3 regions of the Solibacillus sp. FSL K6-4121 genome follow, and region 1 is predicted to be linked to each of the others. Evidence: riboswitches for the same ligand, from Rfam matches in the RefSeq annotation. Region 1 holds a riboswitch; each other region holds the start of a gene.
The links. A riboswitch is a leader RNA that binds a small molecule or an ion and turns the genes downstream of it on or off. The one in region 1 is predicted to bind S-adenosylmethionine.
Positions count from the first base shown of each region.

Region 1 (8,241 bases):
AAAGGTCTATGCACTTATACATGAATTTGGAGATGAAGATGCGAAAAAATTTGTAGAGCAATTGCCATATTTTAATCATTAACTACCCGCTTTTATTGAATGAGAGACATCTGTTCGCTAAACTAGTAATAGGAGTTGAGCGAAAATGTTTAGATTTATTGATGAGAATGGATTACCGGTAGATTTAAGATTTGATGAAGGACCTTTTGAAATAGAGCCTAAGCATGTCCTGGCTCTTGTACAATACGAGGGGAAATGGTTGTGCACAATACATCATCGACGTGGCGTAGAGTTTCCTGGAGGAAAGCAGGAGCCCGGTGAAACATTAGTGCAGGCAGCTATCCGAGAAGTATATGAGGAAGCCAATGTAATAATAGATGATGTTAAATGGTTCGCCTACTATATTGTTCATGATACTATTCCATTTTGTAAGGCAGTTTTTACAGCAAAAGTAAAAGATATCGAACCCTTTGTAGGAGACTTTGAAACAGAAGGCATTTTATGGTTAACGGAAGAGGAACTTTGGCAACAGCCAAATTTAAGCTTTTATATGCGAGATGCAGGTATGAAAAAGATGCTGCAGGAAGTGAATAATTATGAACGCAAATGGTGAAATTTTATCAATGCATCAATATCCCTCTCCGAATCCGCATGTCCGTTTAGATGAAGTGACATATTGGTCTCAAGGACTGCGTGTAAAGGGGTTGCTGGCGCGTCCTAAAGTACAGGGGCAGTATGAAGCCCTTTTATATTTACGTGGTGGACTACAATCAATCGGTATGGTTAGACCTGCCCGTATCGCCCAGTTTGCAATGCATGGATTTATCGTGTTTGCACCCTATTATCGTGGAAATCGTGGGGGAGAAGGAAAAGACGAATTTGGGGGGCAAGACCGGTATGATGCAGTTTTTGGTGTAGAAGTACTGAAACAATTTACCCCTGTTAAAAAAGTGAATTTGTTTGGTTTTTCTCGAGGAGGCTTAATGGCGTTGTGGACAGCAATATTACGTGATGATGTAAAATCTGTCGTAACATGGGCTGGCGTCTCAGATGCAACAGCGACCTATTGGGATCGAATCGACATGCGTCGTGGATTAAAAAGAATAGTGGGAGGAACTCCTAATAAAGTACCAGAAAACTATGAAAGCCGTACGCCTTTATACAATATTGAAAACGTTCAATCACCAGTATTAATTATACATGGGGCAGAAGATCAACATGTTAATATTGAACATGCCTATCAATTGGAGCGTTATTTGAAAGATAAAGGTAAACAAGTTGAGACATGGTATTCATCTAGGCTGAAACATCATTACCCGCCAAATCTGAATAGAGAAACAGTAAAAAAAATTAATGACTGGATGAAACAACAGTAAATCCAAAAAAGGGATGTAGCGTGGAAATACGCTACATCCCTTTTACTATGATATATTTTTAAGTTTGACGTCGTAGTATTAGTGCAGACTATATCGTCAAACAATATGTCGAGCTAAACATTAGTAATTTATACTAATGGACCGCCTTTTTTCACGATAGCTTCATCAACATCAGCGAATTTTGTGAAGTTGTTTTTAAATAGCTCTGCAAGTTCAGTAGCCTTTTTATCGTATGCAGCAGTATCAGCCCATGCAGCACGTGGATTTAATACGCTAGAAGGTACTCCTTCAATAGCTACAGGAATATTTAAACCAAATACTCCATCTTGTGTCGTTTCAACATTGTCTAATTCACCGTTAATGGCAGCGCGTACCATTGTACGAGTATAAGCAAGTTTCATACGACTACCTACACCGTATTCTCCTCCTGTCCAACCCGTGTTCACTAAGAACACTTGTGAACCATGCTCGTCAATTTTCTTACCTAATTGATCTGCATAGACTGTTGCAGGAAGTGGAAGGAATGGTGAACCGAAGCATGTAGAGAACACTGGCTCTGGCTCAGTAACACCACGCTCTGTACCTGCTAATTTTGAAGTGAAGCCACTTAAGAAGTGGTACATCGCTTGCTCCTTCGTTAATTTTGAAATAGGAGGTAGTACGCCAAACGCGTCCGCTGTTAAGAAGACAATTGTGTTTGGGTGACCTGCTACTGATGGTAATACGATGTTATCAATATAATCGATTGGGTATGCAACACGAGTATTTTCTGTTAAAGATCCATCGTCGTAGTCACAAATGCGTGATTCTGAATCAACCGCTACATTTTCCAATACAGAACCGAAGCGGATTGCATTGTAAATTTCCGGCTCATTTTCAGCAGAGAGGTTAATTGTTTTTGCATAGCATCCACCCTCAATGTTGAAAACACCATTATCAGACCAACCGTGTTCATCATCCCCGATTAATTTGCGGTCGCAATCCGCTGATAAAGTTGTTTTACCAGTACCTGATAAACCGAAGAACAGGGCAACGTCGCCTTTTTCGCCAACGTTAGCTGAGCAGTGCATTGGGAAAATACCTTGTTCAGGCAATAAATAGTTCATAATCCCGAAAATTGATTTTTTCATTTCGCCAGCATATTCAGTACCACCGATTAAGATGATTTTCTTTTCAATTGATGTTATAATAAATGTTTCCGAACCAGTTCCATCTACTTCAGGATCTGCTTTAAAGTTTGGAGCAGAAACAATTGTAAAGTCAGCAACATGTGCAGCTAATTCTTCTGCTGTAGGACGGATGAATAATTGATGACAGAATAGGTTATGCCAAGCATATTCGTTAATTACTTTAATCGATAATTGAGAGTCTTTGTCAGCACCCGCAAAACCGTTGAATACAAATAATTCATCGCGTTCTTTTAGGTAGTTTACAACTTTGACATAAAGCTTATCAAATACTTCTGAAGAGATAGGACGGTTAACTTTACCCCAATCAATTTTATCTTTAGAGTTTTCCTCTTCAACGATATATTTATCTTTAGGTGATCGACCAGTATATTTACCTGTTTCAGCACGTAATGCGCCATCAACAGTTAACATTGCTTCTCCACGTGATGTAGCTTTTTCAACTAATTGTGGAACAGATAATTGAGTTTTGATGTTTTCCCCGTTTAAAAGTTCTTTCAGCTCGTTAGCAATTTCTACCGAATTCATCTATTAAATACCATCCTTTTTTATAGTATTCCCTTATAGTAGGGGAGTTGTTATTAATTCAAAAATAGTATAACACATTGAAGGATATAATCTATACTAATTATGAATTATTTTTTTGTGGAATTTTTAACTGTTTAAAATCAGACAAAATTTATTGACAGCACTTATTTTTTTATGTAGGATGTGTAATTGAACGGATACTCTTATCCCGAGCTGGTGGAGGGGCAGGCCCTATGAAACCCGGCAACCTGCGTATATTTTATACGTGTTGGTGCCAACCTGATGCAAGGGCAAAATTTCCCTTGAACGATAAGAGTGAAAGGTAACGAAACGTAATATCCTTTCCTCACGTGTGATGAACACGGTTATGAGTGAAAGGATTTTTTTATTTGAATTTACAATTTCGTATTGAGCGAAAATTATATAGTTACAGCCTTTCAGACCCTCGTGTTAAAGCAAATAAAGCTTGACGTTAATAATGCTACTATGCCACGGTGTAAGACGCAATATAACGGACATGGGTAATGAGTACCGTATCAATAAAAACAATTGCCAAAGTGAATTAGGAGGAAATGACATGAAAAATCGTCGACTGTTTACATCAGAAAGTGTAACGGAAGGACATCCAGATAAAATTTGCGATCAAATTTCGGATGCCATTTTAGACGCAATTTTAGCAGCAGATCCAAATGCACGTGTAGCTTGTGAAACTACGGTAACAACAGGCTTAGTATTAGTATCTGGTGAAATTACAACTTCTACTTATGTAGATATGAAAGGTATTATCCGTGATACGGTAGCAGAGATTGGCTATACGCGCGGAAAATATGGTTTTGACGCAGAGAACTTAGCGGTACTTGTTGCAGTTGGTGAACAATCACCGGATATTGCACAAGGTGTAGATCAGGCTTTAGAAGCGCGTGAAGGTTCTATGACAGAAGATCAATTAGAAGCAATCGGTGCTGGAGACCAAGGTTTAATGTTCGGCTACGCATGTAATGAAACACCGGAACTTATGCCGATGCCTATTTCTTTAGCTCATAAATTAGCTCGTCGTTTAACAGAAGTGCGTAAATCAGGGGAATTAGAATATTTACGTCCGGATGGTAAAACACAAGTAACAATCGAATACGATGAAAACAATGAGCCTGTTCGTGTGGATACAATCGTTATTTCAACACAGCATGATGAAGAAGCGACATTGGAGCAAATTCAAACGGATATTAAAGAACATGTTATTAAACCAGTAGTTCCTTCTGAGTTATTAGATGAAGCAACTAAATATTTCATTAATCCAACAGGTCGATTCGTAATTGGTGGTCCAAAAGGAGATGCTGGTCTAACAGGTCGTAAAATTATCGTAGATACGTACGGTGGTTACGCACGTCACGGTGGTGGTGCATTCTCTGGTAAGGATGCAACGAAAGTGGACCGTTCAGCAGCATATGCAGCTCGTTATGTCGCAAAAAACATCGTTGCTGCAGGCTTAGCGGATCGTGCTGAAGTTCAATTGGCTTATGCAATCGGTGTTGCACAACCAGTATCAATTGCGGTAGATACATTCGGAACTGGTAAAGTAGAATCTTCCAAAATCGTAGAATGGGTTCGAGAGCTATTTGATTTACGCCCAGCAGGAATTATTAAAATGTTGGATTTACGCCGTCCAATCTATAAACAAACAGCAGCATATGGACACTTCGGTCGTACTGACATCAATGTACCATGGGAAAATACAGATAAAGCGGCAGAACTTAAAGAAAAAGCCGGAATTTAAAGAAAGAAGGAGCGTTCATTTAAATGGACGGCTCCTTTTCTATTATAATGAAAAATAATACTTCCTTCCTTTATATTGTAAGTAATTGGATTGATAGCGGAATGTTACTTCTGCAATGATTTATAATATTGTCCCTTCGCTACGTATTCATTAATTATGCGATCCATATCTGCCCGGTCCTCTGCATTTACTTCACGTACAACTTTTGCTGGGCGCCCCATAGCAAGTGAATTGGGAGGAATTACTTTTCCAGGTGGTACGAGACTACCTGCACCAATAAATGCTCCTTCGCCTATTTCTGCACCATCCAAAATGATGGAACCCATGCCGATTAAAGCGCGTTTTCTTATTGTACAGCTATGTAATGTTACTTGATGACCTACTGTAACTTCATCTTCAATAATGAGTGGAGCTGCAGGGCTTTGGTGAAGACAACTTAAATCCTGAATACTAACACGATCTCCAATGATTGTTTTATTCACATCGCCGCGTATGACTGTATTAAACCAAATGGAAGTATTTTCCCCTATTGTCACATCGCCTGTTATTGTTGCATAATCAGCAATGTAGGCAGTTGGGTGAATAGTTGGTGATTTATCTTTATAAGGGTATATCATGTTCAATTCCTCATTTCTTTTATAGAATGTATAAGAGCTAATGTAATCGTATCAAATCACTATTAATTTTCAATTAACATCTCTTAACTTTATATAATAAATTATAGCAGACTGTTTTAAGTAAGGAGGATTGACCATGTGGAAATGGGAAACAGAGCAGCAGCCAAAAGCCGTAGTCGTTATTCTTCATAGTGCATATGAACAGCATCGGTGGTACGCATGGTTAATCGAAAAATTCAGAAGTGCTCGCTTTCATGTAGTAATGGGGGATTTACCTGGGCATGGTGAGCAAGGAAAATATGCAAGATATCATGATGAGAATTTTGAAGAATACTATAATTATACAAAAGTGTTATTAAAAGTTGCCCTAGAATATAATTTGCCTCTATTTATTGTAGGCAATGGATTAGGTGCATCTATAGCAACATACGTACTTCAGAAAAATAAAATAGAATGCGCGGGTGTTGTCTTAACATCGCCGTGGCTTCATTTTAAATTAGCACCGGGAAAATTATCCAATGCATTATCAAGCTTTAGTGCAATAACATCGAATGTGAAATTAAAACATGAATTGAGTATACAATATTTCACACGTAATACGGATGTATTAATGGAGTTAAAGGAGCAGTTACCGTTAAATAGTATGGTGACTGTTAAATGGTATCGGGATTGGCAACATATGACGCGAACAATCCGTGATCCTGAAAATAAATTCCCTGATATTCCACTGTTACTAATGACCGGGGAAAATGATAAAATAACGGATATTAGTACTTCTAAAAGGTGGCTGATGGAACAAACTCTTTCAGAATTCCACTATAAACAATGGAATGGATGCCTGCATAGTTTGTTTTTTGAAGTGGAACGTGAGGATGTTTTCCGATACACAATTGATTTTATTAATAATGTCTTAAGAGACCTTGGTTATATAGTAGAATAATGAAAAACCTAACAAAATTCGACTTTTGTTAGGTTTTTTTAAAAATTTCAGTAAAAAATATATCGAAATTTTAGAATATTTGTAATATACTAAATTTCTAATTAATACAATAGTTCAACAAGGGGGTAAAATATGGATTTTATTAATGATTTTGTAGGATGGGCCAATAATATTCTATGGGGTCCAGTAATGATTTACGGTATTTTAATTGTAGGCTTGTTCTTTTCAATCCTGACAAAATTTGCACAAGTCCGATTAATTGGAGACATGTTCAAGTTAATGTTTAAAGGAGAGAAGTCAGAAGCAGGTGTATCTTCGTTCCAGGCATTGTCCATTGCTTTGTCGGGCCGTGTTGGTACAGGTAATATCGTTGGTACTGCTACAGCAATCGCGTTCGGTGGTCCTGGTGCGGTGTTCTGGATGTGGGTTACTGCATTTATTGGAGCATCAACAGCATATATGGAATCGACATTAGCACAAATCTACAAAGAAAAGAAAGATGGCCAATACCGCGGTGGTCCAGCATTCTATATTGAAAAGACAACAGGTATTCGTGCCTTAGGTGTTATTTTTGCAATTGCGATGATTGCCTCTGTGGCATTTTTAATGCCAGGTGTTCAGGCAAATGCGATTGCTGGAGCAGTAGACAATGCTTTTGGAATTGAGCCTTGGGTTACTGGTTTAGTTACAATTCTTTTATTAGCGGTTATTATTTTTGGTGGTGTTAAGCGTATTGCAAATGCTGCGCAAATTTTAGTACCATTTATGGCATTAGCTTATTTATTGGTAGCGGGTATTATTATTATTATGAATATTACAGCTGTGCCAGATGTATTTGCTTTAATCTTCCGTAGTGCCTTTGCAACAGATGCTGTATTTGGCGGGATGATCGGGAGTGCGATTTTCTGGGGTGTAAAACGAGCAATCTACTCAAACGAAGCTGGTCAAGGTACAGGTGCACATCCTGCAGCCGCAGCTGAAGTATCACATCCTGTAAAACAAGGTCTAGTTCAAGCTGCATCAGTATATATTGATACACTATTAGTATGTTCTGCAACAGCATTGATGATTTTATTCATGGGTACATACAACGTACATGATGGTAGCCAAGATGGTCCATTAATCGAAGCAAAAATGGATGAGACGATTACGTATTCAGGCTTTACCCAAGCAGCGGTAAATGACGCGTTCCCATCTTTAAATAACTTTGGTTCTGGGTTTGTGGCAATTTCATTATTCTTCTTCGCCTTCACTACATTAATGGCATACTACTACATTGCGGAAACAAATGTTTCGTATATGCTAAATGGTAATGCTAGAAGAATAGGGATATTCCTGATGAAGTTTATATTATTGGGTTCTGCATTCTACGGCACTGTAAAAACATCGGATTTAGCTTGGGCATTCGGTGACGTAGGGCTAGGATTAACAGTTTGGATTAACGTCATCATGCTATTATTCATCATGAAACCTGCGCTCATTGCTTTAAAAGACTATGAGCAACAGAAAAAAGAAGGAAAAGACCCGGTGTTTGATCCAATAAAACTCGGTATTAAAAATGCAGATTTCTGGGAGACATATAAGAAGGAAGATAAATAGAAAAAAGGAGCAGCCTAATAGGTTGCTTCTTTTTATATGTGAAAAACTTATTAAGTGAACAAATGATTATTTGTACTCTCTTTTTTTCGCGCAAAAATAAAGTTGTAATGCATCAAATTGTTCTGCTGAAAAATCCTTTTGTCCACGTATATATTTTTCATATAAATTGTAATAACAGATTGTTAAATATTCATCGTTATGATGGTTTTTGAAAGGTGTG
Region 1 is NZ_JBBOCS010000002.1:1,704,206-1,712,446, reverse strand. It holds gene MHH95_RS18280 (transposase) at 1-82, shown strand, start outside; gene MHH95_RS18275 (NUDIX hydrolase) at 146-613, shown strand; gene MHH95_RS18270 (alpha/beta hydrolase family protein) at 597-1,376, shown strand; gene pckA (phosphoenolpyruvate carboxykinase (ATP)) at 1,505-3,091, opposite strand; SAM riboswitch class I at 3,292-3,407, shown strand; gene metK (methionine adenosyltransferase) at 3,669-4,865, shown strand; gene MHH95_RS18255 (gamma carbonic anhydrase) at 4,970-5,482, opposite strand; gene MHH95_RS18250 (alpha/beta hydrolase) at 5,619-6,422, shown strand; gene MHH95_RS18245 (alanine/glycine:cation symporter family protein) at 6,555-8,021, shown strand; gene MHH95_RS18240 (pyrimidine dimer DNA glycosylase/endonuclease V) at 8,088-8,241, opposite strand, start outside.

Region 2 (8,241 bases), 1.0 Mb from region 1:
ATGGATTGTGTTTTCGATCCGAAAAATGGCCTCGTTGCAAAAAGCTTCCGTTCACGTGGTAAAGGTACACCGGTCGTAACAAATCGCCGCGCAACAATGAAAATTCATTTTGTCGCTTCACGAATTAGTGGGCATACATACCAAGCGCCATTTTTACAGGCAATTGCCGAGTTGCCAATAGCACAAGAACGCTTTGACTACGTAAATAAAAGAATTAGTAGCTGGGAAGGCTATTTAAAAGTTTTAAATAAAAATGCAGATATTGAAGATATACATGCCCGTTTCTCGGCCGTTACATATGATGCGGATTTTACCCATATGACATTGCGCATTTCCAATCTGGATAATAAACAATGGAAACAGCTGGAAGGCTTAAGTGCCCGACTACGTGGTTATGTCCAGGAAATTGGAGACGTCGCAAAAATTCGTCGAAATGAAAATACTGTTGAAATTGCACTAAAGCCTTATTACAGTAATTTGGCTCGCAGAAATGAACTACATTTTCAATCAGAGGACGTTGAATTTTCCAATGCTGCGACAAAATCACAGCTAAAGCGTTTATTAAAAGGATTTGAGCGGTTAAAAGAAGGATTAGCGGCCAATGCCAATTTGGAAACGATTTTATTTGAAGACAAACCAACGATTGCAGAGCGGAAACAGCCGTTATCAATCGATTTTCATAATCAGTTAAATACGTACCAGCAGCAGGCAGTTGAAGGGGCAATGAGTGCAGAAGATTTATACGTTATTCAAGGTCCACCCGGTACTGGTAAAACGACGGTAATTTCAGAAATTTGCTACCAAAACGCCAAAGCTGGTTTAAAAACGCTCGTTGCATCCCAATCAAACTTAGCTGTGGACAATGCATTAAGTCGTCTATTGTCGAATAAGGATATCCGAATTTTGCGTTATGGCCGTACAGAAAGTATTGAAGAAGAAGGCAAAAAGTTTATTGAAGAAAATGTAGCGGCGTATTGGCAGGAGCAAACGTTTAATGCGATCGGCCATGAAATTTCATTGCATACAAAAAAAGAACAGCTTTTAAACGAGGAAATTGACCACGCACAAAAGGAAATTCAGGCACTAAATGAACAAAAGCTAGAACTTGAAAAGCAAATCGAGCAAAAAGAAGCGGCGAAAGCAGAGCTGCATGTATTGGCGGAAAAAATCAGTGCTTTAAAAAAAGAGTTGACGTTATGCAAGAAAGAACTTGAAGAAAATGAACGTAAACTCGAAAAACTACAAACCGTGCAAAGTACAACAGCTGAAACAGTCGCAAACTTCGAACAGCAATTAGCAGATGGAATGACTGTTGAACAGCATACAGAACAGCAGGAAAAGCTGAGTGAAGCGAAAATTGACTATGAAAAGCAAATTGCACAAAGTAAATACAAGTCCGTTCTTCATCGTTATGAGCAGCAGTATGAAGCCATTCAATTAAAAATCCAACGTGCGAATGAAACTTCGGAATATGGAAAGATCGTCGACAAAATTGCCTCTTTGAAAAAAGTGTATGAAATTGAAGCATTCATGACTGAATACAATATTCGCCGAAACTATGCAATGGATCGATTACTTACTGCTCTAGAGCGTATCCAGCCTCAAATGGAGCAATACAAGCCTATAAAGGATGTAAAGGAACGACTTGAAAAAGCACTGACTTACAGTGAAACAGCACTTGGCATTCATGTAACACCAGATCAACTGGAAATGAATCATCATTATTCACTTGAAGAAGTACAGGAATTTTTAACGAAACTAAGCAAGGCATTTCGCGACAAGAAAGTAAATGCACAAAACGGGATACGCTCCATTCAGGGCATCCATTTGCGTATGCAATATATTGATCAGCTGAACAATAAGTATATGGATTCGATTCGTGAAACGGTACTTATTTTTGAAAAGCTTAAAGAAGAAATCACACTTCAGTTCAAGGAGCAAAATGACGAGAAGGCACAGGTTCTTCAAAAATTGCAGGGTGAAGCTGCTGCGATCCAAACTCAAATCGATTCAATAAAAGGAAATGTGGACCCTTCAATCGTCGTCAGACATACAACGGATGAACTGGAAGAATTGCTGGCTACAAACGAGCTGGAGCAAATGAAGTTTGAAACACAGCGCCAAAATCGAGAAAGATTAGAGCTTCAGCACAGTAAAAAAGCAGAAGAACTTGCGGTACTGGATGAACAGATTGCACTTGGCACTACGACTGTTGAAGACATGACGGCACGCTTTAAAGAAATCAACAGTGAAGGCGTGCAACTCGAAAAACGCCGTACAGAGCTTGAACAATTAACGAAGCTAAATCCAGAACAAGCTATTGTAGCAGTAAACGAAAAAATTGAGCATTTCACAGCGCAAATTGCAACATTACAAGTGAAAATCGATTTACTACCCGTGACAGCCGAGCTTCAAAACGAGTGGTACGGGTTACTGGAAAATGCGAATGCGCACGATTTAGATGAAATCAGAAAATTATATGTGAAGCATGCAAATGTCATTGGTACAACATGTGTAGCGTCGGCAAATAAAGAGTTTATGGACAACTATCCAACATTTGATGTTGTCATAATTGACGAAGTATCAAAGGCGACACCACCCGAACTACTATTACCGATGTTAAAAGGTGCAAAAATCATTTTAGTAGGAGATCACCACCAATTGCCACCACTTGTAGGAGATGCAACATTTGAAGAAACGTTGGAGCAAGTAGTAAAAGAAAGTACGACGTTTGAGGAAAAACGAGAACTAGAAAAACTACTGGAAGAATCGTTATTCGAACGCCTTTACAATAACTTACCTAACCAAAATAAAACGATGCTTGCGCTGCAATATCGTATGCATAAAAATATTATGTCAACTATCACGCCGTTTTATGAAAATGAACAGGAAAGTCTGCAATGTGGTTTGGAAGATTCGGATGCTGTACGCGATCACTTCCTGCAAACTTCTAAAATTACGCGCGACAACCATTTAATGTGGCTGGATATTCCGAATGAAAAGCCGTATTTTGAACAGCGTGTAAAAGAAGGTTCAAGCTTATTCAATGTAGCAGAGCTTGATCAGATTAAACAACAATTAATGGAAATGAATGAAGCGACTGCAAAAGCAAAAGCGGAAGGGTTAATCCCGCAAGATGCTCTAAAATCTGTTGGAGTCATTTCGTTTTACGCGGAGCAAGTAAGACGCATAAACCGTCTTATCGAACAGGAACTTAGCTTACCGCATCTGCACATCCGTACAGGCTCGGTCGATAAGTTCCAGGGCATGGAGATGGACGTTATTATCGTCAGTATGGTGCGTAACCATGATCATGAGCGCGGAGAAATTGGGTTTGCCAAAGATTATCGCCGTCTAAATGTTGCATTATCCCGCGCACGTGAACTGCTTATTATGATCGGCAGCACCGATATGTTTACAAAACGTCCAAAACATGCGAAAACACGCGATATGTATTCCCATGTATTAAATACAGTAAAAGAGCAAAGCGGCTATTTTGCAATGTAAGGAAAGGTGTATACAGTGGATTTAAACAGCATAACCGGACAATTACAAAAAGAACTTAACGAAAATCCGAACATCGAAATTCAAAAGCAGATGCAATACGCCATTCCAATTCACACGTTGGAAGTGCATTATCATCCTGTTATGCGGAATGCGATGGATATTTTAATGAAGATGATGCTCATTTCATTCCAGAAGGCGAAGCTGAAAAATGTCGAGCTTTTAGCGGAAATTTTATTAGTTGAACCGTTATTTATCCATGATTTAACGAATAAAATGTTACGAATGGGCATGATTGAAAAAGAAAATGAAGTGTTCACACTTACGGCAAAAGGAATGGCGCAGCTTGAATCGGGTATTTTTGAAGAAGAGCTTGAGCAAACAAGTCATTTTGTACAATACAGTCCAATTCATGAACAGCTACTGGAAGGGGACCTAGAGGAGTTCGCTGATTTAGAGGAATTTCCTGAACCGTTTCCGACGATTGAAGACGAGGAAATTGAAGCGATTGAAGAATCGATGCTGATAGAATTTATTCAGCGGCAGTTAAGCGAACAACCATTGGCTGAACAGGAAGCCCCAACTTTTATTACAAAAGTTATATCGACCGAATCGATTCAAATTAACGATATTCCGGTTCTATGTTTCTCACTAATGGATAAAAAGGAAAATCGCCATTTTATGCGTGTATATAATACATTAACAGGTGCATGGGATGAAAGACTTGAAACGATTTTATTCAATTATGAGAAAGAGCATCTAAAGCCTGAGTAAATATATATATATATATATATATATATATATATATATTGAAAACCCAGTAATATCAAGGGTTTGAGCCGCTTTATAAGATGCTGAGTATTTTACAATTTATTTATTTTAATACACTTCTTATTATCTATGATTTTAGATAATGAGAGGTGTATTTTTTGTTGTTAAATTCGCATTTGAATCTTTTAAAGCGGATAGAAAATTTTACTTGCATCAGTTTTTCATGAAATAGCGCGGTTGTGATATCTGTATGCACTTGAGAGTAATCAAGAATTGATTTATTGAGTCATTAATTATATATCTAAATTTATTACAGCCGTTTATAATGACGTAGCACACTTTTTATTGTTTTTTTTTGTGTTTGAGGTATGCTATTATCGTTTGGTAAATTTTGCCGACTCGATAATAAGGAGGGCTAAAGTTGAAAGGCGTTTTTGATATACTAGCGGGGGTTTTGGGGGAAGATAATGACAATGGATAACTATGAACTAAGAGAAAAGGTATTAAGAGAGTTGCATGATGGCTTTAGATCTTTCTGGTGTTCTACGAGATGTCAATTAATGGAAGTTTCCTATGACCAAGCTTTTAAAATCATAGGTATTAAGTATTCTTGGGATAAAAAACTAGTTGAAGAGATGAGAGTGTTATTGTCGCAAATTGTACGAAACTTAGAATTTGACTTAGAAATTATGCATTGGGGAGACCCTATACGAAACTACGATGAAAAAGAAATTCTAGAAAGCATAGGTAAGGTTGGTAGTTATAAAGAATTTATAGAAGGACTTGAAAGAGTCCTTCGTGAAGGACTTATAAATGACTTTAACGAAGGCTGGGATTTAGAAGAACAGTTGATGGCTGTAGCCAAAGAGTATCTAACCAACTATTCAAGAAGATTGGATTATAAAGTGAAAAAGATATTTGAAGAAACAGGCAAACTTGAAGATATTAGTCGCATAGTGAACAGTTTTGAAAAAGTTCTTGAAGAGAACTATAAGAGATTTATCAGTAAACAATTAAAGGTTGATTCACCTTATTTCATATATGAGGGAAACGGACAGAAAGAATGCTGAAGAAAGTTTATTACTAACTATTTAAAACAGATAGAACGAGTAGGATGAAGCAAAGTCAGGAGACCTGCCCACTATAGCTATTAAGAGTAAAGTGTGTTGTGCTTGTTCCCTGTTCCTTATCCCCTAGAAGATAAGCCCACTTTTGTTGGTGGAGATGCTTATAACTATATTTATTAATGGAACCCACACAACTACAAATTACAATATTGAAATTGAGAAACTTCAAATGAGTGTTGTTTTTTATCGTCGAAAATACAATACGCTTCTTTTTTTTAAGAAGTATGATTTATTATGGAAATTACATAGATTTCATAAGAAGTTAAATAATTTATAAATAAAAGTACCCCTAATTAAATATAATTAAATTATTGATGTATAAGTGTAGTCATGACAGTATTTGTTTTATATATTTTTTTGAATTATTGCAAAACTTACGCTACCGTGTTACACTAGTGTCAATTTAATAGTCTTATCAAGAGAAGCGGAGGGAACTTGGCCCGTAGATGCTTCAGCAACCTCTAGTATAACTAGAAAGGTGCTACTTCCAGCAAGGCAATGTCCTTGGCAGATAAGAACGGGTATATTAACCTCTCATTTCTGTTGTGCTGGAATGAGGGGTTTTTTGTTTTTTCAGCAAGTATGAAAGTACTTGCTCCAATAATCAAACCCCTGCGGCTATTATGATTTACTTGAAAGGAAAGAAGCTTGAAATAGCTTTCGTTATGAAACTAAGATTATTTAGAAAGATTAGAGGGGGACAGTGTAATGCCGATTAATATTCCGAAACATTTACCGGCCGGTGAGCTGCTGAGAAAAGAGAAAATTTTCGTTATGGAGGAAGACCGGGCGAAAACTCAGCAAATTCGACCTTTGAATATTTTAGTGTTCAATTTAATGCCGGAAAAGGAAAAAACCGAGCTCCAATTATTGCGTTTACTCGGGAATACACCACTACAGGTAGATGTGACATTTTTAAATACCGCTACATATGAATCAAAAAACGTTTCCAAATCACATTTAGATACGTTCTATCAAACATTCGATGAAATTAAACACCGCCGTTATGATGGTCTGATCATCACAGGTGCACCGGTAGAGAAAATGCAATTTGAAGATGTGGGCTATTGGAAGGAAATTACCGATGTAATGGATTGGGCCGATCAAAATGTTACATCAATCATGTATATATGTTGGGGAGCACAAGCTGCACTGTATCATCATTTCGGCATCGGGAAATTTGAGCTGCCTAAAAAATGCTCCGGCGTCTATTCACATGTGATTACCGATTTAACGGTCGATTTAGTACGAGGCTTCAGTGATGAATATGTTGCGCCTCATTCACGTCATACATCTGTCTCGATTGACGAAGTCCGTGCGCACCCAGATTTGCGTCTGCTCAGCTATTCGGACGATGCGGGGGTATTTATCGTTCAATCAAAAAACAATAAGCACATCATGATTACAGGCCATTTAGAGTATGATGCGACGACTCTATCGGACGAATATTTCCGAGATATCGAAAAGGATCCGGAAAATACGGAAGTTCCAATTAATTACTTCCCAAATAATGACCCACAAAATGCACCAAAAAATGTATGGCGTGCCCATTCACATCTATTGTTCTACAACTGGTTAAACTATTACGTATACCAAGAAACACCTTATGAATGGCACTTTGTTGAGGAAAATATCGAATATCATATTTAAAAAAATGGCTAGGAAAGAAATAAAAAATTGATTGGAATGGAGGGCGACTCCAGCGGGAAAAGCACGACGCCTGAGACTACAGGCTCAGGCCGTGCCCGCGGAAAGCGTCCCGGAATGGAAATCAATTTTTAGGTTATAGCTCAGCCGCTCACTTCTATTTCACTGCAATCCATGCACGTTCTTGTTGTATTTGCAAACTTACTTCACGGCCAAAAAAGTCACTTAGCAATTGTTCATTCAATATGACTTCGCGAGTATCTGCAGCTACGCTTTTACCATCCTTCATTAACAGTACATGGCTAAAACAAGGTAAAATTTCTTCTACATGATGCGTTACATAAATAAGTGTAGGGCAGTGATTGCCTTGTGCTATTTGCTCAATCTTTTGCAGTAAGTTTTCCCGCTCTATAAGATCGAGTCCGCCACATGGTTCATCCAATATTAATATTTCTGGTTCTGCCATTAAAGCACGTGCAATTTGTACACGTTGTCGTTCACCTTGCGATAAATGCTCAAAAGATTTATTCGCCAAATGATCGCAATGAAACTGTCTCATAAAGGATAGTGCCTGCTCAATTTCCGCATCGGACACGTCATTAAATAGACGGAGCGCACCAAACTTTCCGCTAAGCACAATTTCAATTGCATTATCCTGCCAGTTGAAGCTGTCAATCATTGCATTGCTTACCCAGCCGATGCGTGTTCGGAGGGTAGGGATATATGTATTGCCGAAAGTTTCACCTAGTACTTGCACTTTACCATTGTTCGGCCAAATATAGCCGTTGATTACTTTTAACAAGGTTGTTTTTCCTGAACCGTTCAAGCCTAAAATGGCCCAATGCTGTCCTTTTTGTACATGCCAGTCTAAATTATTCAAAATTACTTTTTCATTGCGGTAAAGATGGACATTTTCGATTTTTATCATAAAAAACACCTCCAATTACTACTATGCTTGATTTATTCAAATTCTGAAAGTGTTTTTTGAATATTGTCACAATTGTTGATAAAAAAAGAAAGCAAACCTAATAAGTTCGCTTTCATCACAATTTAAATTACGGCGCTTTCTACACCTGCTGCGCGGTAAAATAGCTTTTCATTCCATTTTAAAGCCCACTGAACAACTGGCCCTAAGCCGAATGCCATTATTACTGTTCCTACGCCAACAGGACCACCTAATAGGAAGCCTATA
Region 2 is NZ_JBBOCS010000002.1:672,379-680,619, forward strand. It holds gene MHH95_RS12765 (AAA domain-containing protein) at 1-3,507, shown strand, start outside; gene MHH95_RS12770 (nucleoside-diphosphate sugar epimerase) at 3,523-4,278, shown strand; gene MHH95_RS12775 (hypothetical protein) at 4,743-5,345, shown strand; SAM riboswitch class I at 5,812-5,920, shown strand; gene metA (homoserine O-acetyltransferase MetA) at 6,111-7,052, shown strand; gene MHH95_RS12785 (ABC transporter ATP-binding protein) at 7,207-7,977, opposite strand; gene MHH95_RS12790 (YczE/YyaS/YitT family protein) at 8,100-8,241, opposite strand, start outside.
Region 2: another riboswitch for S-adenosylmethionine. It lies ahead of metA (homoserine O-acetyltransferase MetA); the one in region 1 lies ahead of metK (methionine adenosyltransferase).

Region 3 (8,241 bases), on a different contig from region 1:
ATTCGGTACAACGCCTAATGAAGCGTTAAGATTATATAAAACAGCACTCAACAGAGGCGGAAGTACGGTGGATGGCTCTTCGAATGCCGAGGAAGCACAGTTGGCATCAGAAGTTGTCCGTGTTTATAAAGAACGTGTAGGGGATTTCACAATTGTGACGTTCTTAACGACAACTGGGGAAAACTTCATTGTAAGTTCAGAAACAGCACCTTTTGCAATCTACTTGCAGGAAGGCGATAAAGTAGTGCTGACATATTCAAAAACAGGGGAAGATTTCCAACCTGTAAAAGCACTGCAGATTGTAGGACTATAATAAAAATAAAGGAGCATGCCGTAATTTCGGCATCGCTCCTTTATTTTTAGGTGAACTTGTTTTTTGAAAACCTACTATTTCTAATACTCTTGAATAAACTGCATCATTTTTTTATAGCGTTCTTCAATATGATTATCTGAATAAAGTGTAATTGAAAGGAATTTATCGTGTTGTTCTTTTAAAATTGCACGCTCTTTCGCAAATTTCTCTGCTTGTTCGCGTTCGAGAATGTAATGTAAGTGGAAAATTTGCAATAGCGCCACTTCCGGATCTTCCAAATTGCAAACAAACTTAATCTGCCAAATATGTGTATAGGAAATATATTGATTGACATAAGCAGTGATTGCTTCATATTTTTCTTTATTAATATGTGATGCAATATGATTGTGGACATCTCTTAGTGCAGTGTTAATATCGATTATTTGCAACAAATGTTTGCGCACTGTTTTTAAATGTTGACGTTCCAAGGATTTTGCTACAAAACTAGGGGTCATTTTAATTCCTCCCTTTTACTACTGCTGTAACAATATTTTAACAAAACATAATAAAAAAATCTTAGGTATTAAAGATCGAATTAACTACAGCAATAAAATTAATTACCATTATTCTTATATAGAAAGAACTAACATCAAAAATTCCTCTAGTATAATAGGATCCAGTGATAACGTTGGGGAAAAATAAAAAGGGGCTGGGACAAAAGTAGAAATTTCTTTGTATAAGGGAAATATTCTTATTAAGGAATTGATATTATATGAATTGATTGGAGTGAAGGGGCGACTCCTGGGGGAACAGCAAAATTTATTTTGCGACGAGTAACCGCAGGAGCACCGACGACTGAGACTACAGGCTCAGGCCGTGCCCCCGGAAAGCGTCCCCGTAACGGAAATCAATTCTGGCAGAAGCAGAAAAACATCTATTTTTTCTTTGAAAAAATAGATGTTTTTCATTTTATCCCAGCCTCTTTAGATATTCCTTTATTTCCAGTTAAATCCTTTAGAAGCTAGGAAATCTTTCATATGAGGCCGCTTTTGTTCGATTAAAAAGTCTGCCATTTGCTTTGTCCATGTAGCCATTTTTTGATTAGAAGAACGGCTCGCATAGTAGCTTTCCATCGTTGCATCGTATTCATCTAGAAGAGCGTCATACTTTTCAACGTTGTAGCTGTTTTCATGCAACACGGCATCTACTGGTAAACGCGGTTTTGTTTCGTTTCGTTTTGTAGGTGTCCCGATTGTCATAGCGAATAGCGGAAATACATTTTCCGGCAAGTTGAACAGATCGCTGATTTCCTTTGGATTTGTACGTGCACCGCCAATATAGCAAATACCATAGCCCATTGCTTCTGCTGCCACAACGAAGTTTTGAGCAAATAGTGAAACGTCTGCAACACCTACAAGCACGTTTTCTGCTGAGTCTGTGACAATGTTAACATCATGCTTTTGGCCAGCCGCTTGTAATCGCTTGAAGTCTACGCAAAATAAAAATGAGGCGCCAGCTGTTTGGAATTGGAATTCGTTTTTGGATAGCTCACCTAGTTTTGCTTTCTTTTCATCATCCGTTACCCATATAACACTATATGCTTGGACAAAGTGCGAGCTTGCTGCCATTTGAGCAGTCTCAATTAAATCAATGACTGTATCTTTTGAAATTACTTCACCTGTATATTTACGAACAGATGAGTGACTACGTAACAATTCTCTCGTTTCCACATGAACATCTCCCTTTGTATGTAATAGAAAAAGCTTAAAGGAATGATCCTTTAAGCTTATTCTAGTCAATTTTTTACTTGAAGTCGATTATAATAGTCCAATCCATTTCCAGTACGTTGCACTTAGAAGAAGTATTAAAATATAACCAACGATTGTTAGCGGAATACCTGACTTCAAAAAATCCTTTGTTGTAAATGCGCCTGTACCGTAAGCAAGCATGTTTTGCGGTGCGCTTACTGGTAATAGGAATCCGAAGCAAATAACAAATTGCTGGATTAGTACAAAACCAATTTGATTTTCTAAAGGCATCGGTAAACTAATGGCCAATGCGATAAATACGGGAATCAAGGCAGAAGCCAAGCTTGTCGCAGATGCAAAACCTAAATGAATGACAATATTGAAAACAGTAACTAATGCTATGGTAGCTATAATAGGCATCGTCTCTAAGCCAAGTGAGCCGAAAATCGTATTAGACAGCCAGGCTGCACCTTTTGTACCCAAAAGAGTCGTTCCAAGTGAAATACCGACTGCAAAAACAATCAATGTACCCCAGTCAATACGGCTAGAAGCTTCTTTCCAATTAAATACTCCAATTTTAGGTGTCAATAAAAAGGCAATAGCTAAAATGGTAATCGTTGTCGTATCAAATGGATGCAATTTTCCTTCTGTTGACCAGAAGAATAATAGTAGAACAGAAGTGATGATTAAAGTAATTTCTTTGCGTTTTAAAGGACCAAGATCTTGCAATTGCTTACGGATAATTTCTTTTCCGCCAGCTATATTATCCGTTTCGGGTTTGATTAATTTAATCATAACAAAGAATAATACGAAGGACATGATGACTGAAAACGGCGCGGCATACATAAACCACTTGCCCCAAGAAATATCGACTCCAAATTCAGAGTTAATAAAACCAAGTGCTACTAAGTTTTGCGCTGCAGCAGTTTTAATCCCCACATTCCAAATTGAAACAGCTTGGGTAGCGGTAATAACTAACAACGCTGCAAGTCTACTTTCTTTAGATAATCCAAAGGCCGCAACAACCCCTAATAGAATAGGGACAACTGCACCAGCACGAGCAGTCGCGCTTGGTACAACAAAAGCTAATACAATTGCTACTAAAATAGCCCCTACTACTAATGCTTTCGTTTTTGTTCCAACTAATGATAAAACCCACAGTGCAATACGCTTATGAAGGTTCGTTATTTGCATGGCAGCTGCTAAAAATAATGCAGCCCCGACTAACGCAACCGAGGAACTACTAAATCCACCTAACGCTAATTTTAACGCTTCTTTAGTGCCCATTTGTACGGAAGGATCTTCCATACTCGGAGCCAAACCTAATAAAACAGCGATGGCAGCTAATATCATTGCAGAACTAACCGGATAGGCTACCGCTTCGGTTACCCATAATATAACGGCAAATGCTAAAATAGCTAATGCTCGTTGTCCAACAACGGGAAGATCTCCACCACTATTTGGAAGTAAAACAATGGTAATGAGTGCTGCAAACGCTAAAACTATCCATAATGGTTTTAAATTTCGTTTACTTGTCGCTTCTGTTGCCATACTTAACGCCTCACTTCGTTTAAAGTTTTAGTTAAATAATAAATTAATAAGACAAAATATACCCATTCTTCTAAAAGTAAAATATATTCTTTATTTCCAATTGCAAGGGAAATCCCTTAACAATTATGATTATAGCACTTCCAAAAAATGATACATGTTAATATTTGGTGAATAAATATATTGAGAAAAATTTTGTTTTAAGCAGAAATTGTATAGAATAGTATAATAATTTTAGTGTGGGAAGATAAAATATTTTTATGAATTAATTTAAAATCAGAAAATTTTAATTTTTCGGTTGACTTATAGAATTACTCTGCTTTATACTGAGAATCAACGATGGAACATAAATCACATATCTCTTATCAAGAGCGGCGGAGGGAATAGGCCCTGAGATGCCCGGCAACCAGTAAGTGATGAACTGACTAAGGTGCTAAATCCTACAAAATGGACAATCATTTTGAAAGATAAGAGGAGGCAAACTTGCTCATGCGCAACCCTCTTCTTAACTGAAGAGGGTTTTTTTCATTTAAAAAATCCTCCTCAAAAACACCGATTTCACCATCGAATAATTTTAGGAGGTTATTAGAGTGACGAATTTAAGACCAGAAACTTTATTATTGCACGGGGGGCAAAAGCCAGATCCTGTAACGGGGGCGATTGCAGTTCCTGTATATCGTACAACTGCCTATGCATTCAATGACACTGCTCATGCGCAACGTCTATTTGCATTACAGGAAACTGGCAATATTTATTCTCGTATTATGAATCCTACAGTGGGGGCATTTGAAGAACGGGTTGCTTTACTTGAGGGGGGCACAGCTGCAGTAGGGCTTTCATCTGGCGCAGCAGCAGTGGCATTCTCCATTTTAAATGTAGCCGGTGCAGGAGATGAAATTGTTGCTGCTGGTTCTCTGTACGGAGGAACATACAATTTATTCGCAACTACATTGCCTCGCTACGGCATTACAGTAAAATTTGTGGATGAATCAGATCCTGCAAACTTCCAAGCGGCGATTACTGATAAAACGAAGGCGATCTTCGCTGAAATAATCGGAAATCCAAGCTTGAAAGTTCTCGATATTGAAGCGGTAGCAAACATCGCTCATGACAATGGTCTTCCGTTATTAATCGACAGCACATTTGCTTCCCCATATGGAAGTAATCCGATTGAATTCGGCGCGGATGTTGTCATTCATTCTGCAACAAAATGGATTGGCGGTCATGGAACGACGATCGGCGGGATTGTCGTTGATGCCGGGAAGTTTGACTGGACGCAAGGAAGACATCCAGGATTTACGGAACCGGATGCTTCTTATCATGGTCTACGCTATGGAATTGACACAGCAGGCGCTGCATTTGCGACAAAGCTTCGTGTTCAACTATTGCGTGATTTTGGTCCAACATTATCTGCTGACGCGGCATTTAATTTCCTGCAAGGACTTGAAACGCTTCATTTGCGTATTGTCCGTCACAATGAAAACACACAAAAAGTTGCCGAGTATTTAAGAAACCACCCATTTGTGGAATACGTAAATTACAACGGCTTTGAAGATTTTGAGACACATGATTTGGCGAAAAAATATTTGAAAAACGGCTTCGGATCAATCATTACGTTCGGCATTAAAGGAGGACGTGAAGCAGGTCGCCAAGTAATTGATAACGTGGAATTATTCTCGCATGTAGCTAATGTTGGAGATGCCCGTTCATTGATTATCCATCCTGCGAGCACAACGCACCAACAGTTATCTGCTGAAGAATTAAAAACTGCCGGCGTATCGGAAGAGCTCATTCGCTTATCGATTGGTTTAGAGGCAGCAGAAGATATTATCGCGGATTTAGAACAGGCATTAGCGAAAGTTGCGGCTGAAGTAGGCGCAGAAACAAACGCATAAAACTTTAAAAAAGGCTTAGCTTTTCCCATTCGAGAAGCTAAGCAATTTTTAGAAAATTAATTCCTACTAATTGTATAAGTTTTATTGACAAAATTAATACCTAGTAATACAATTGGAATAATAAAACTACCAACCAAAATATTTGAAATAATGTTGCAGCATTATTGAAAGAAAAGGAGTTGTTCAACATGGGGAAAGTATACAGTGCACAAAATGTAGCAGCCTATATTATTTATGAATTAAACGAAGTAAAGGAATATATAAACGCTTGTGCAATTCAGCAAATTTTAGCGGATGTAAATGTCATGTGGCAAAAGGTTTTTGGGCATAGTGCTTTCTCGGAACAAACTCACAATCTGGAAACAACAGGCTATGTCATAAAGGAAGTTGCTGAGGAGTATAACGTTCATGGAAGTGCGCATATTTTAACTCCAGCACGCGAATGGTTTTTAAAATATGGTGAGTTCCAATTAGTGCAACGCCCATATGCGGTGCCAAACTACTCCGTGAAAGAAGAACTTGTTATGACAAAAATTTTAAATGCGCATCGTTTACGCGTATATAATTCTGTAAATGTAGCAGTATAAAATAACTTTAAACACTAGCCGGAGAATTTCTGCTAGTGTTTTTGTTTACCCGATTTAGCTATTAAACAATAGAATTTAAATGAAATTTGACCGTTTACAGTAAACAAATGTCCTTCTAGGAGAGATTCTCCTTGTTTTCATGTATTATATAGGATAGAATTTCTTTAAGATAAATTATTTGAATTATTCGTCAATATATATGTGTTAAGAATTTGGAGGAGAAAGGCAATGGCAACAATCAAGGCAGCGATCTTAGGATTTGGCACAGTAGGTCAGGGAATTTACCATATTTTAAATGAGAAGAGGCAGGAGCTTCGCGAAAAGCTGGGGGTAGAACTGGAGGTCGCGAAGATTTTAGTAACCGATGCAAGCCGTGAGCGTGTACCGGGAACAAAGCATTTAATGACAGAGTCAATGGATGACGTGCTGGCGGAGAGTGACCTGCAAGTAGTATTTGAAGCGATTGTAAATGAAGAACCTGCATTCACATACTTAAAACGTGCTGTTGAGGCGAAATGCCATGTCATTACAGCGAATAAAGTGATGCTTGCGAAACGGGGTGAAGAGCTCGAAGCATTAGCAAAGTTAAATGGTGTATTTATCGGCTTTGAGGCAACCGTAGCAGGTGGTGTGCCTATTATAAAAACGATGAAAAACATCCTGCTTGTAAATGAAGTTAGATGTGTACAGGGAATTCTAAATGGAACGACAAACTACATCTTAACGAAAATGCGTGCAGAGGGCTGGACCTTTGATCAGGCGTTAAAAGAAGCGCAGCAATTAGGCTATGCAGAAGCAGATCCATTTAATGATATTTCGGGTCAAGATGCCTTTAAAAAGCTGATGATTTTATCAAGCTTAGCATTTGGAGAACAACCAAACTGGGCAGATGTAGAAGTGATTGGCATTGATACAATTTCTGCCGAGCAAGTAGCCGACGCGAAAGCGCAAGGGCTACGCTACCGTCATGTGGCAGAAGTTGAAAAGCTGGAAGATGGTACAATTCATGCAAAAGTTGCACCGCTCTTAGTAAATAATGAACATCCACTTTATCCGGTAGATGATGTTTTTAATGCCGTAACGATGGAAACAGACTATATCGGCACATTATCCGTAATAGGACCAGGAGCAGGTATGTATCCGACAGCAAGTGTCATGGTAGAAGATTATGCGGAGATTATTGGCAAACGGGCAGGTTTTACAGTAACGATTTAACAAAAGAGAAGCTATCTCACTTAATGAATTAAATATTATCCATGAAGTAAAGACACCATTGTTCCTCTTTAGAAACAATGGTGTCTTTAGGTTGCTGTTACGAACTCTGCTGTACATTAAGGGTAGAATCAAACTTTTGAAACAGGTCCTTAACAGATGGATGTAGTTGATTGTTTTCTTCTATAATTAACTCTTGTATCTCACTCTCTTTTATCAGCCTATAAATCGTTTTTAACTGATCCATTTGAACGGCTGTTGGTGTGTTGATAATCATTTCGTTAAGAAAGGTAATGGGACCGTTTAAAGAAACATTTAGTTCAGGATTCAAGGTAAAGGCTAGCTCGAACAGATGTTCAGCATTTCTAAATTCCTGTAAGACTGGCTCTATGATATACCATCTCTCCTGAGGGTCCTGAAGGGTATTTTCACTGGCTTCTTGTATTGGGACAGTTTTCTCAAAGGCCATTTCCATAAGTTTATAAGCGTCTTTAAAAAGAGCATAGGAAGCGGGTTGATTATAATAATCGTTCATATTATCTTTTTTATAAAAGGTTTCCTTTTGAAATCCCTTTACCTTTTGATCGTAAGTGAATTTTTGGATAATGATATTACTGTGCTGCGTCATATGCATCACAATTCCCGGCTTTCCATCAAAAGTTGCGGTACTAAAATCCAAGGAGCCTAGTTGAATATAATCATCAAATAGCGGGTAAGAATTTTCACCATCCTGCACTAACAACAACCAGTTCTGACCATCGTCCCAAGCGAATAAACCATTTTCCATTTTGCCTGCATTTACGTACAATTCAATAATTTCCTCTTCACCATCTTCATCGATATCTAAGCTTTTTTTCTTATAAAGAGTCTGAGGATACTTTTCAATACTTTTTGCTGAAATAGTTGAATAATCACTGTTTGCTTGTTTTATGAGAGCCTCATTTTCTAGTGACATCTGT
Region 3 is NZ_JBBOCS010000001.1:1,184,943-1,193,183, forward strand. It holds gene MHH95_RS06020 (hypothetical protein) at 1-313, shown strand, start outside; gene MHH95_RS06025 (hypothetical protein) at 394-807, opposite strand; gene nfsA (oxygen-insensitive NADPH nitroreductase) at 1,288-2,022, opposite strand; gene MHH95_RS06035 (DASS family sodium-coupled anion symporter) at 2,110-3,591, opposite strand; SAM riboswitch class I at 3,948-4,062, shown strand; gene MHH95_RS06040 (O-acetylhomoserine aminocarboxypropyltransferase/cysteine synthase family protein) at 4,179-5,483, shown strand; gene MHH95_RS06045 (hypothetical protein) at 5,672-6,070, shown strand; gene MHH95_RS06050 (homoserine dehydrogenase) at 6,299-7,285, shown strand; gene MHH95_RS06055 (hypothetical protein) at 7,383-8,241, opposite strand, start outside.
Region 3: another riboswitch for S-adenosylmethionine. It lies ahead of MHH95_RS06040 (O-acetylhomoserine aminocarboxypropyltransferase/cysteine synthase family protein); the one in region 1 lies ahead of metK (methionine adenosyltransferase).